DNA from 2 places in the Vibrio kasasachensis genome. Region 1 is predicted to be linked to the other one. Evidence: riboswitches for the same ligand, from Rfam matches in the RefSeq annotation. Region 1 holds a riboswitch; the other holds the start of a gene.

Region 1 (7,461 bases):
ACCTGAACAAAACAATAGAATACCAACGTGCTCTTTATCCAAATCGATAGTAGAAAATGCGATTGAAAAAAGTCACCACAACATGAGTGCTGTGGCTCGTCAGCTAAACATCTCTCGCACCACACTCTATCGTTTAATGAAAAAATATCAAATCCCCCTTTACTAACAATAATGTCTTAGCCTAACTGTTTACTGTGTCCTGTTACAGGTTGTCCAGTATAGCGACAAGCACATCAAGCACTTACCTTTTTACTCAATAAAACGTTCCCTATCTTCCTTTATTTTCAGGTAGTTAGTTACGGCACATCTTTTGCCATATTGGGTAGTTCACTAAAGGTAGAGGCAATAAATATGGACACAAAGAATTCTATCACATTACCCAAATACCTAATGACAACAACAATCATTAGTACGTTACTATTGAGTACCTCAGTTTTCGCTCGGCTTGATGGTGCGATTTTTACTACTACCCCTAGCGGAGAAATCGTCAACGAGAACGTTCGCTACGAGTCGAAGCTAGAAGTATTCCTTGATGGTGGTCCCGGTCCTAACGCGCCTGGTTCTGCAGCTGCACTGCCCGAAGGTTTTTATTACTTTCAAGTCACCAACCCTTCAGGTAAATGTTTACTTTCTAGTATTGACCCTGATGCCGGAGTCAATGGTGGTACGTGCTACGAAGATGTAAAAGGAAAAGGGGGACCAAAAAACAGTACCACTTTTAGCGCTGAGCCTCTCGAATGTCGTCTAATTCATTTTGATGGAGAGGACCGAATTTCTGTCGTTAACCAAACCTATACCACAACGGTTAAATACCGTGGGAGTGTCGTAACTGTAGAGGAGCCTTGTCAACACTTGCTCGGTAGCGAATATCTTGGAGGCAGTGGAAACCTAACTGAAGGTGAAACGGTACAACTCTTCCCATTCGCCAATACGCCAAATTCAGGCGGTGTTTACAAAGCTTGGATTGCCACTGAGCAAAGTGTTATAGACGCTTGTGACGCAAAAGGCGGCGTTAACAACGGAGCCACTGGTGAACAATGTGGCGGCTTCTTTGGTTTTATTCCACGGTTTTCAAAAACAGATAATTTCAAAGTCAAACTGGGTGGCAAAGAAAACCCACAAGACTTCGAAATTGCACTGCGCTCTTTCCATGATAAAAACCTCAACTGTCAATATGACCCGAATTACTTGACACCTTCGCTTGGTGACGAACTCATCGAGAGCTGGGATTTTGGCGTGACAGATCCACTAGCAATGCGCAATATCTACCGCACAACTGATTCAGAGGAATTCCCTGTTACTTTTAGCGTACTTGAACAAGAAACGCTTTCATGGGCGGTCGATCGCTTTATGTGGTTCGCAGACCTTAATGGCGTTAATCCACTTAATACGCCATTTAGCCACTTCACCACTTTTGCAGATCTAAGAGATTATGCTCCACAACACAATGATGGTGCCTTGTTTAGAGAGTTTGTTTCACCATTGGCGTGCTTACAACAAACGACGACCGAACTAATCGCTAGAAACTCTGGAGAACAGACCGATGATGGATTTATTCCATCTCAGCATGGAACGGTTCAACAAGGAACAAAAGGCGTCGACCCTGATCCGGTACTGGTAGTCAGTTTTGGTCAAGTGGGTATCGCGAATATTAAAGTGTGCAAAGCCTTTGATATTGCGCAAGATGGCTACGATGAAACAGATCCTCTTATCAGCAACTGGAAAATGATCTTAACCGTACCAGAAAGTGTCCCACTACCTGACAATATTAATGCAACAGACACGCCTGATTTATGGACAAAATTAGTCGATATTTTCGGTCCGAATTTAGGAGAGTTAATCAACAGAAAAGTTGAGAAAACCACTGGCGAAGATGGCTGTGTAGAATTCTTAGCCTTAGTACCAAATGTAAAAGGCGATCTTGCACAATATATCATCGAAGAAGAGGTGCCAAACGGACCTAACTGGCAAGCAACAACCGCAACCACGATTAAATTCTCAGTCCGTTCAGTATTAAGCTATGACCAAAATAACCTGCCAATTATCGATGGTGAAGTATATTCACGTAGCGATAACATCGACTCCGACAAATTTGTATTTAACAATATTTGTAAACTGATTGTCGATTTTGATACCAAAGGCTATTGGCATAATAAAAATGGTCTCACAGAATTGACGGTAGCGGATAGAGATTATGTTAATAGTCTCGCGCCATACACACTGCCATCGAATTACTTCTCTGCTGGGGATGAGCCTTTTGATGGTGAGTTTGAAAATGGAACACCAGTATCTGAAGCTTTTAGTGGTAGCGAACCTATTTGGTCTGTTGGCACATGGCAATCAGAAATATCTCAGTTCCTAATAGATAGTAATAGTAATGCGGATATTAACTTACATAAAGAACAGCTTGCCCAACAACTATTGGCGTTTATTCTCAATACTCGCCATAGATTTGGATCCGCTGGAGTGTCAAACACGGCAACCATAGAGTACAAGGGAAATTGGCTAACTGCTGAACAAATCATTTCCGCAGCAATTGATGCTTGGAATTCATCGAACGCTGAATTAATCGTTAACGTAGCCCATATCCTTGATGGCTTCAACAATAATAATGCCCTACCCGTAACGCCAGGTAGCTATGAAGACTGCCCTGAGCCTGTCTTCACTCCCTAGAGATTATTCTCCTTAAAAAGTGACAATCTCTAAATAACAAAACTCCGCTAAATAGCGGAGTTTTTCTTCATCCAACAAGCATTTTTAGCTATGCAACTTTATTATCGGTCATTTTCACTTTCGAAAACACGCTCAGCACAAAACACACCGCCACAAATGCTACGCTCGCAGCGCCAAAAGAAATAGTTAATGAATCAGTCATACCCAACACGATAAAACCAACACAGGAGACGAGTGCAACTGACAATGCGTAAGGCAACTGAGTTGCTACATGGTCAATATGATTACAACGAGCACCTGTTGACGACAAAATCGTCGTATCTGAGATAGGTGAGCAGTGGTCGCCAAATACCGAACCCGCTAACACGGCACTTAGCATCGGCAACATTAATGCGATATCTGTATTGCCCGCCATATCACCAGCAATTGGCAACATGATACCAAAAGTACCCCATGAACTACCGGTTGAAAACGCCATCACACCAGACAACAAGAATAGGATGACAGGCAACCATTGCGGGTCAATATTACCTTGAGCCAAGGTTGATAGGTAACTACCTGTTTTCATATCACCAATAACGGTACCAATAGACCAAGCAAACACTAGGATCAAAATCGCGCCAAACATCGACTTTGCACCAATCCACAATGTGCGACTGATCTCCACACCTGCAATGCCCTGTTTAGCCACAGTGAACAAGGCAACAATCAGACCAACCAAGCCACCGTAAATCAGCGAGATACCAACATTGGTATTTTCAAATGCGCCTAACAATGCAAATGGTTTGCCTACTTCAGCTAGCGCTTGACCGCCGGTGTAAAGCATTGAAGTCACAGTGGCAACGATAAGCAGAACAATCGGCAAGATCAAATCAGATACTTTGCCCTTTTCGCTTTCACGAATATCCAGTTCTTCATCTAAAGCACGTGCTTCTTCAAAGTCATCACTTGCATTTTCATCAAATCCACGACCTTGAGAAGCCGCAATTTCATGGTCACGCATTTTACCAACAGTTAAACCAAACCATGCAACCGCAAAGACCATTAGCAGGGCGAAAATCGCATAGAAGTTCATCGGTACCAAACGCATATATGCGCCGAGTGCTGAGTACTCTGTAATACCATGGGAAACAAGAATGCCGCTGATAATTGTCATGATGTACGCACCCCAGCTTGACGCTGGCATAATCACACACATAGGTGCAGCGGTGGAGTCTAGAATATAGGCAAGCTTAGCGCGTGATACGTAAAAGCGATCAGTCACTGGGCGAGAAATCGCACCAACAGCAAGGCTGTTAAAGTAATCGTCAATAAAAATGAAAACACCAAGGAACGCAGCAAGTAGTTTCGCTCCTCGTTTACTTTTCACTCGAGATTGAGCCCAGTCAGCAAAAGCTCGGGTACCGCCAGACAATGTCAGAAGTGCTGTCATCATGCCTAAAAGCACTAGAAAGCCGATGATACTCATATTGCCAGCGTTGATGGATCCATCTTCAATGAAAACACCAAACACGGTATTTTTGACGTAAGTTAAAGTATTACCCACTGAGTAATCAGCAAGTAGAATTGCCCCAAGCACAATACCTGTACCTAGAGATAACAACACGCGACGTGTAACAATCGCAAGCGTAAGAGCCACTACTGGAGGCAGTAGTGATAAAGGGGATGATGCAAAATCGATTAAACTCATGATCTTCGAAACCAGTAATAAATTGGTTAGAGATCTACTGCAGATACATAGATACAATTATCCTATGTATGTTGAACATAGCGACAGGGAAGTGAACACTCCACCCAACCCCTACAGTAGCGCTCCATAGTTATACAAATAATAGACTATGGCAGTGTTGCCCCTATTCGAGTGCAACCCCAGCGAATGGCTTAGATATACCAGTTCACTTCGGCGGATAGGACCTTTCACATCTATTCATTGGTATCACCCCAATAAATGCTACTCATTCATTCCGCTCCTCTACCGCGCTGACCAAAGATTAAGCTAGAAACAATACTTGTTAACATAGCATTAACCGATGCAGCGCATTAGGTAACGGTCATTGTACTTATAAAAACCATATTTACAATACATCTAACTAGAATTTTATTACGTTCATCCACATCTATCACCTTCACAATAATCCTGAAAAACATCCTTGATAATTGCACATCCACAATGAAGTAATTTTAACTCTCTCAAACTTTCAATTATAGAACCCGAAAGGTCCTTCGAAACTTTGTACGTTTATTTATCTCATCATTTATAAGGCAAAGGTATTGTTCGCGAACAATCCATTAAATTAGTGTTATTTCATAAACTGACTGGCGGTTATGAAACTAAGCACTATACTTACGTGCTAGTTTTATTACTTCCCCCATAATATTGGCAATAGAATGTGAAGTGAGCTTTAAAAATCTGTCTATTTCACTTTTTTTATTGTCATTTTATTTTAATTTTCAATATTTGAATTGTATTATTCCAATTACGATATTAATATTGGTTTATTGCTTATAATTATTTGGTGAGATTTTATGTCGGAATTAACAAAAACACTTTTAAACATTCGTAGCCTTCGTGCATTTTCTCGTGAACTTACTCTAGAACAATTAGAGGAAGCACTTGAGAAACTAACTATGGTTGTTTCTGAACGTAAAGACGTTGAAGAAGAAGAACGAGCGGCTTTAGCTGAACAAGAAGCGAAATTATCCGCAATCGCAGAACAAATTGCTAAAGACGGAATTGACGTTGAAGCATTAATTAGTGCTCTAGCTGGCGAAACGAAGACAAAAACTAAATCTAAGCGCGCTCCTCGCCCTGCGAAATACAAATACATTGATCCAAATGGCGATGAAAAAACTTGGACAGGTCAAGGTCGTACACCTTCAGCGATCCAAGCGCTATTGGACTCAGGTAAGTCTTTGGAAGAGTTCCTGATCTAATTCTTGATCAAATAAATTTGATTTATAAAAAAAGCTCCCTAGACGGGAGCTTTTTTATTTGGTTACAATTTATATTTATTAATACTTATCTAAACATAAAGTATCGTAATTCTTAATTACCTTTCCCAATACGCTTCTTCCAAGCTATCTTCACGTTCAGGCAAGCCTCGAGATAAACGTGGAGAGTGTTGAACTAATACTTCATAACTAGCTCTATTAGAGTATTTGCATACCTGCGAAAAAGACGAATAGTTTAAAAAGCAGTACGCATGTTTGCTAGAGTTAGGTACATTTTCTTTATGGTATTTGTTTGCAGCCATATCATGTAATAAAGCTGACAGCGCTGCATCACCCGCACCATTGGTATTCTTGATTTTCTCAGGACCACCCATGTATGGCGCAATATGCGAATAAACTTTAATCGGATTCTCACATAATGCTTTAGATGCAGGTCGACTAAATTCATAACGATTAAATTCAGCTATACAACCTGGTAATAATGGCAAGGTGGTTTCACGCTTTGCTTCATCTTCAGTGTAACCCGCCATATATAAACCAACAGGACCCGCAGTACAAAGAACCAAATCAACCCAGTCTAAGGCTTTATTTGATGCAGCTAGAGGATCAGCTTCACCAGTTAATGCTTCCGCTTCATCTTCATTCATTGCAACAACGCTAACGTGATCACGTAGGAAGTCTTGCCAGAATTTAGGGTCATCTTGAATAACAAATTTAGTGCCTAGTGTTAATACCACTGGTACTTGGTGTTTTTTTGCATATTCAATCGCTCGCATCGTTGCTTCTGGCATTGGATCGCCGGGCTTACAACGTACTAAATAAGCGGTTAACACTAACGCGGATGCATTCTTGAAGATTTTTTCTGGAATGCTATCTGCTCGAAGTTGGTTCATTTGTCCTTCGCTAATAGCAAAAGTTCGTTCACCATCTTCTGTAATGAGTGCGAAGCAGCGACCAATCGCCCCTTCGACACCTTGTAAATAGTTCAGATCCATACGACTAGACGTATTACATAAATAACGGTAACCATAGCTACCAATTTTTATATCTTGGCTCATTACACCAAGTAGCGTCGATCTATCATCCGCTAGTACAGAATAGTTATGAAGAGTGTTACCGATCGTACCGCCCGCATATTCATTGGTAATAAGCGTGTTCTCTTTCAATTCATTGTAAAGAGCTTCTGCCGTTTGATCATCAATAACAAGTGAGTGTCCTTTACTCAAACCGTATTTTTCAATTAGCTCCGAGCCAACTTTTGCTTCAATGTCCACCAATGTTTGATCAATACCAATAATATGGGTGCGTGACATTCTCTTACTAGATTGCGCTTGGCTCACTAGGGGATCACGCGCATGTACCGGAAAGTAGTGCTTTGATTTACGTTGACCAGGAAATTTCATAACTATGATTCTGAATAAGGGAGGACAGGAAAGCGGATTCTACCTCGCCATTAAAAGTGCGGCAATATCTGTTATTATAGCAAACGTTTACTCTACTCACCTTCCATAAAACTGAGATCAGGTAGACGCTCTAAATGCTCAGAATAACGTTTTAAGTTGAACTCAGCTTCATTTTTCATTACATCATAAATCTCAATTGAAACAGCACAAGCCATCATTGCCAGCGCATCTTCGCGGCTTGTTCCTGTCATCATTAAACGCATTAAGGTTTCTTTTACTTTAATTGGACTGCCATCTTCCAATTGGTTCTCAATAACTTCAATCAAATCTGATTCTTGAAAAACTTGATTCTCTTCGCTCATGCGCATTTTTACCTAATAAAGTACTAATATTGCCAGTAAACAACCAGAGATAGGTGCTACTAACGCTTGAA
Region 2 (7,461 bases), on a different contig from region 1:
TTAGAGCATTTCGACAAGGTTATCGATATTGACCAGAGCCCTATCGGTCGAACGCCACGCTCAAATCCTGCGACCTACACTGGAATATTCACCCCAATTAGAGAGCTCTTTTCTGGCACACAAGAATCTCGTTCACGCGGTTATAAACCCGGTCGCTTTAGTTTTAATGTGCGTGGTGGTCGCTGCGAAGCCTGTCAAGGTGATGGTGTCATTAAAGTAGAAATGCATTTTCTACCTGATGTCTACGTGCCATGTGATCTCTGCCATGGTAAGCGCTACAACCGCGAAACACTCGAAGTTCGCTACAAAGGCAAAACCATCGATGAAGTACTAGAAATGACGGTTGAAGATGCTCGCCAATTTTTCGAACCGGTACCTGTTATCGCGAGAAAGTTACAGACTTTAATGGATGTGGGGCTTTCTTATATTCGTCTTGGTCAAGCTGCAACCACCTTATCTGGAGGTGAAGCACAGCGAGTTAAACTGGCTCGCGAGCTCTCGAAGCGTGATACAGGCAAAACCCTGTATATTCTAGACGAGCCAACTACCGGACTACACTTCCATGATATTCAGCAATTGCTCACCGTGCTGCATCGCTTACGCGATCATGGCAATACCGTGGTTGTTATCGAGCACAACCTTGATGTAATAAAAACAGCAGACTGGATCGTCGATCTAGGTCCGGAGGGAGGAGACGGTGGCGGTGAAATTATTGCCCAAGGCACACCTGAAGATGTGGCACTTGTCGAAGGTTCACATACCGCACACTTCCTTAAACCTATGTTAAAATAGAAAAAGGTCAACAGAGCCTAGGAACCAGCGTATCATACGCTGGTTTTGTTTTTGTAGAAGTGACACCAATATGGCAACCATACATGTAACCGGAACACAACTTGAGCCACAAATACCAAGGCTTCCTTTAGTTCGTCCATTTCTAGTATCACTTGGTGTGATCTACCTGCTAGCCATGCATGTCTTTATGGCAAATCCTGGCGGTTCCGGCTTAGCATTGTCATTTAATGCCACCACATGGTTGGCTTTTGGCATCTGTATCGCCATCGGTCTGTATCAAATCGGTACCGAAGGCAAACTTCGCTACAATAAACTAACCATAGTGCTATTTGTATCTTGTCTAATCATGACAGCGCCGATACTTTATCCCAACTCTTCGTTACTACTATCATTCAACCGCCTCGCTGGATTGTGGATGGGCTTTTTATTGCTCGTCGTGCTACAACAATTTCGTTTTAGCAATCGTCAAAGGCAGCGCCTATTGTGGTTTATTGTTATCGCGGTGGCGATACAAGCAACGTTTGGCTGGATTCAGTACTTAATACTAGAGCCAGGAAATATCTTTGGTTACAACACAATAAGTAACCGACCTTACGGAATTTTTCAGCAACCCAATGTTATGGCTAGCTTTCTCGCTACTGGTCTCGCGGTTTCTGGGTACTTACTTTCTCGCCAGCCAATTAAGTATCAACGTAAATTGAGTGATGTAAGCCTTCTTTATGTAATGCCTTTGCTCACCATTCCATTGATCATAATTTTGGCGTCTCGTACGGGCTGGTTAAGCGCGGCAATCTCCGTTGCTTTGGTACTACCGTATCTCTATCGTTTTGCCAGCCATAAACGCATAGCCGGTTGGAGCCTCTCAGCACTGATTGGCGTCATGCTGGGTTTAGTTTTACCTCTTCTGACTGCATCTTCAGGTGGCTCAGATGTCATCACACAAAAAGTAAACCTAGAAAGCCCGCGTAGTTATATCTACCCACAAGCACTCGATATGTTCATCGAGAAGCCCTTCACTGGTTATGGTTACGGCAGTTTTGAGCCTTCTTATATTCTGTATACGGCACGACAACACCAACTTAATCCGGACTATAATGTCGGCTTACCAAGTCTCGACCATCCACATAATGAACTGCTTTATTGGGGAGTTGAAGGTGGGTTATTACCGATACTCGGCATTGTTTTCGCGGCGCTATTCGTGCTACTTAGAATGTACCAAGCAAAGAAAGGCACTCGGCTAGCGATGTTTGGGCTGTTTGTCCCAATAGTGCTGCATAGCCAACTAGAGTATCCTTTCTATCACTCATTTGTGCATTGGGTTACTTTTATAATCCTGTTGTATTGGGTTGATCAGCGATCGAATAGCTATCGCATCGCGCCATTTAGCCGGATATCTCAAATTCTGCTGAGAGTGATGAGCCTCGTTGTCCCAATCATCATTACGGTTTATATGCTGAGCTCTTTGCATACCAACTACGTACTGACAAAATTTGAACGCTCTAACCCAAAAGATCCTGAAATATTGGAGCAGGTGACAAATCCTGTCGTTTGGAAAGATCGTTACGATTGGGATGTATACAGCACCTATCTAAATATCGGCTTAATAACGCAAAACCCTGATTACATAAAACCTTATATAGATTGGTCATTAGCGATCATCAAGGACAAGCCACGACCAGCTTTCTATAACAACTTGATTATGGCGTACCAAGGATTGGGCGATACACTTAAAGCAGAGCAAATTCGCAGTGAAGCTAAATATCTTTTCCCAACTCGCGATTTTGAGAAAGTGCAATATATTGCGCCAGATATTGATGCGCTGAAGCCACCCGTAGAGCAATAAGAGCAGCGGCTTTACGCCGCTATTCATCCTACAAAGTTAACGATTCTTCCAAGGCGCGTAAGCACAAAGCGACATTTTCATCTTTGGCAGCGTATCCCATCAAGCCTATGCGCCAAGCTTTACCCGCTAAGACACCAAGCCCTGCACCTATTTCCAAGTTATAGGTTTCTAGTAAGTGGCTACGCACTTTCACTTCATCAATGCCTTCTGGCACGTATACAGCGTTTAATTGTGGCAAACGATACGCTTCATCAACCACAAATTTAAAGCCCAACTTTTCCAATCCTACTTTTAACTTTCCATGCATCGTTTGATGACGCTGCCATGCATTTTCAAGCCCTTCTTGCTTGAGCATTAACAAAGACTCATGCAACGCATATAGGCTGTTTACGGGGGCTGTATGGTGGTAGCTGCGCTTACCTTCCCCACTCCAATACCCAAGCACTAAGCTTTGATCTAAGAACCAGCTTTGTACTGGGGTTGCGCGATTTTTAATTTTCTCTATCGCGTTAGAAGAAAATGTCAGCGGAGAAAGACCCGGAACACAAGAGAGACATTTCTGGCTGCCAGAATAAACCGCATCCAATTGCCACTCATCCACTTTCAACGGCGAACCGCCCAGAGATGTCACCGCATCAACAATAGTTAACGCATTGTGTTTTTTCGCTAACCGACTAATTGCTTGAGCATCCGAGATTGCACCAGTTGATGTTTCTGCATGAACAAACGCAACGATTTTGACCTCTGGATGAGCGACCAAAGCTTGCTCTACTTTAGAGATTGAAACTGGGTTACCCCACTCATCGTCAATGACGATCGCTTCACCACCAGCGCGAATTACGTTTTCTCGCATGCGTTCGCCAAACACACCATTGCGACATACGATCACTTTATCACCCGCTTCAATCAGGTTAACAAAACACGCTTCCATGCCTGCGCTGCCCGGTGCAGATACAGCAATAGTGAACTCGTTTTCAGTTTGGAAAGCATATTTTAGTAATTGTTTGAGCTCATCCATCATGCCAACAAAAAGTGGGTCTAGATGACCAACCGTCGGGCGACTTAGGGCCTGAAGTACTTGTGGCGATATATCCGATGGACCAGGTCCCATAAGAATTCGACGAGGTGGAATAAAGCTTTGAATTGTCATAATCGCTCCTTGCAGCATGCTTTTAATCTTCTCATATCTAAACCACCTTAAAACAATATCCGAAGCGGAACAATTGGTCGTAAGTCTAGTAATTATGAATTTGTTAAACATTGTCAGTTTCTAAGTAAAAGTTTCGGTTGACTTTGATCACATAAAGCCGTTCAATAATTAGACACAGAAGAGGAGCATTGCCTAGGTAGATGCATCGTGGAGCCGCAACTCCAATACGATTCATTGAGGGAGAGCAATGCCGAGACGCCACCCAATTGCAGGTTTAGTGACGTCGATTGACTTGGGTTGACTCTCATCAATTGTCATCAGCACTGTCTGATGAAGCGCTTCTGAGGTGATTGTTATTGCCTAATAACTTACCTCTTTAAATCGCTCAAAACTCTCTTCTCGTTTGATCGTATCCAAACAACTGCGACTTCAAGTCGGACAGGATACTCAAACAAAAAAACAAAGGACGTTGGATAACCAACAACAATATTTAGGAAGTCGTGGGAGAATCGCTGTGAGCTCATTTAATGTCGCCAAATTTGGCGGTACCAGTGTTGCAAATTTTGAAGCTATGAGTCGCTGTGCGATCATTATCGAAAACAACCTCAATACAAAGCTTGTCGTGAGCAGTGCCTGCTCAGGTGTAACCAATCTGCTAGTTGAACTCGCTAACGGCGTGGTTAATGAGCAACAACGAATCAAAATTATCGAAAAATTGGCTGATATTCATCAAGCCGTTTTGACCAGACTGGAAGACTCTACTAATACAGAAGCCGAAGTTAGCAAAATCCTTGATACTGTCTCTCACCTTGCAGAAGATGCATCCATTCAAGCGAGCAAAAAACTAACCGATCAGCTTGTCTCTTGTGGCGAATTGATGTCTACGCACTTATTGACTCAGGTGATGCGTGAGCAAGGCATCAATGCTATTCGTTTTGATATCCGCCAAGTATTGCGTACCAATGATGATTTTGGTAAAGCAGAGCCAAACGTGGCTCAAACAGCGCAGCTAGCAAAAGAGAAACTCGTTCCGCTCTGCCAAGAGTTCGTGGTGGTCACTCAAGGCTTTATTGGTTCAGACGAACAAGGTAATACCACGACGCTGGGTCGCGGTGGTAGCGATTACAGCGCCGCCCTTATCGCTGAAGCGGTTAAAGCAAAAGGATTAGAAATTTGGACCGATGTTCCAGGGATCTATACTACCGACCCGAGAATTGCAGAGAAAGCAACGCCTATCCCAGAGATTAGTTTTAGTGAAGCCTCTGAAATGGCAAATTTTGGTGCAAAAATCTTACATCCTTCCACATTAGTACCAGCATTGCGCCATGATATACCCGTTTTTGTTGGCTCATCAAAAGAGCCAGAAAAAGGCGGCACTTGGATTCGTCATCAAGTACAAAGCTCACCACTATTTCGTGCCCTTGCTCTGCGCGATAACCAAACAATGGTGACATTGCGCAGTGCGAAGATGTTCCATGCCTATGGTTTCTTGGCTAAAGTATTTGAGATTTTAGCCAAACATAAAGTCTCGGTAGATCTCATTACCACCTCAGAGATAAGCGTTTCTCTTACCCTCGACCAAACCGATACTTCTGGTGGTGCACCACAATTACCTGCGGTTGCACGTAAAGAGCTAGAAGAGCTATGTACGGTAGAGATAGAGCAAAACCTCAGCCTTGTCGCACTAATCGGTAATAACATGGGTGAAAGCCGTGGTTATGCCAAACAAGTATTTGGAACATTGGAAGACTTAAACTTACGCATGATTTGCTTCGGCGCGAGCCCACACAACTTATGTTTTCTAGTTCATGAATCCGTTTCTCGCCATGCCATTCAAAAGCTTCACCAAGAGCTATTCGAAGCTTAAACTTTTCATTACTGAATAAAAAACCGAGCGCGAAACTCGGTTTTTTATTGGCTATGTTTCGGAGTATCTCTGCACTCAATCCATATCAATTTTAATATTGTCTAGCGTGCTACTCGATGCCCCATCGCCACTGTGCACCTTAAGCATGATACGCAAGTCATTGGCGGAATCAGCACTGTGCAATGCATCTTCTTCATTAATTTTATCCTCGATAACCAACTGATAAAGCGCCTGATCAAATGTCTGCATACCAATCTGTTGTGATTTTGCCATGGTCGATTTAAGTTCATGCAAGTCACCGCGACGAATCAGATCCGCAACACGCGGACTATTGAGTAAGACCTCAAACACGCCATGTCGACCTTGCCCATTCTTATCACGTAATAGTTGCTGCCCCACAACCCCTTTCAAGTTCATCGAAAGATCAAATAAGAACTGGTCTTTTTTCTCTTTCGGTACTAAATGAAGAATACGCTCTAAAGCTTGGTTAGCATTATTTGCATGTAACGTTGCCATACATAAGTGCCCCGTCTCAGCAAACGCCATCGCATACTCCATTGTTTCTCGGCTGCGAATCTCACCAATCAAAATCATATCTGGTGCTTGCCGCAAAGAATTCTTCAGCGCCACTTCATAGCTTTCGGTATCAAGCCCCACCTCTCGCTGCGTCACAATACAACCTTTATGTGGATGCACAAACTCAATTGGGTCTTCTACTGTGAGTATATGCCCTGTTCTATTGGCATTACGATAACCTGTCATTGCAGCCATGGTGGTTGATTTACCTGAACCTGTCGCACCGACCACTAGCACTAAACCACGTTTGGCAATTGATAAATCTTGTAGTACATGCGGCAAATTGAGCGATTCAAAGCTTGGTATTTGCGTCTCTATACGGCGAATAACGGCACCCGGCAGTTCTCGCTGAAAGAATGCCGAAACACGAAAACGTCCATATTCACGCACCACAGCGAAATTAGCTTCACGTGTGGACTTAAAGTCCACTTGGCGCGGCTCATCCATGATTGCGTTCAATAACTCGAATACATTTTGCTCCGTCAATACATCTCCATGAGCACGCAATTCTCCATCGACACGATAAAGCACTGGCGCACCAACAGTGACGTATAAGTCCGAGGCTTTTTGTTCACTCATCCCTTGTAGAAATGCATCGATTACCATCAATAATCCCTTAATAAGTTAGCGAGCCAATCTTTTGTTCCACTTCTTCCGGCTCAACGAGACCGCGCGCGATCAACTGTTTCGCGTTTTGCTCGATAGTTTGCATACCGTGTGCAGCACCCGTCTGAATAACCGAGTACATCTGAGCCACTTTGTCTTCACGGATTAAGTTACGTATTGCCGGTGTCGCCATCATTATTTCATGACAAGCAACTCGACCACCACCAATCCGTTTCAATAGCTTTTGTGCAATAACCGCACGCAATGATTCAGATAACATTGAGCGAACCATACCTTTATCGCTGCCAGGAAAAACATCGATAATACGGTCAATGGTTTTGGCAGCAGAGCTGGTATGTAAAGTACCGAACACTAAGTGACCTGTCTCAGCCGCGGTTAGCGCTAAGCTAATTGTTTCTTGATCTCGCAATTCACCAACTAAGATGACATCCGGATCTTCACGTAAAGCACTGCGCAGCGCCGCTTTGAAGCTATGGGTATCACGATGAACTTCACGTTGGTTTACCAAGCATCTTTGATTGTCGTGAACAAACTCAATTGGGTCTTCAATGGTCAAAATATGCTTGTTGTGATGACGATTAATGTAATCAACCATTGCAGCTAACG

What was found. Region 1 has a riboswitch for lysine ahead of L4C38_RS14520 (Na+/H+ antiporter NhaC family protein). Riboswitches for the same ligand answer to the same signal wherever they lie in the genome.
Region 2: it holds a riboswitch for lysine, as region 1 does, so the genes downstream of both, lysC (lysine-sensitive aspartokinase 3) here and L4C38_RS14520 (Na+/H+ antiporter NhaC family protein) in region 1, are expected to answer to the same signal.

The regions. Positions count from the first base shown of each region.
Region 1 covers NZ_JAKJTB010000017.1:54,094-61,554, reverse strand. Annotated here, with positions in the region: gene L4C38_RS14530 (sigma-54 interaction domain-containing protein) at 1-166, shown strand, start outside; gene L4C38_RS14525 (hypothetical protein) at 352-2,673, shown strand; gene L4C38_RS14520 (Na+/H+ antiporter NhaC family protein) at 2,762-4,363, opposite strand; lysine riboswitch at 4,473-4,656, opposite strand; gene L4C38_RS14515 (H-NS family histone-like protein) at 5,200-5,607, shown strand; gene L4C38_RS14510 (inosine/guanosine kinase) at 5,724-7,028, opposite strand; gene L4C38_RS14505 (hypothetical protein) at 7,121-7,390, opposite strand.
Region 2 covers NZ_JAKJTB010000010.1:388,250-395,710, forward strand. Annotated here, with positions in the region: gene uvrA (excinuclease ABC subunit UvrA) at 1-792, shown strand, start outside; gene L4C38_RS06580 (PglL family O-oligosaccharyltransferase) at 863-2,635, shown strand; gene L4C38_RS06585 (pyridoxal-phosphate-dependent aminotransferase family protein) at 2,664-3,785, opposite strand; lysine riboswitch at 3,956-4,134, shown strand; gene lysC (lysine-sensitive aspartokinase 3) at 4,300-5,652, shown strand; gene L4C38_RS06595 (PilT/PilU family type 4a pilus ATPase) at 5,728-6,834, opposite strand; gene L4C38_RS06600 (type IV pilus twitching motility protein PilT) at 6,845-7,461, opposite strand, start outside.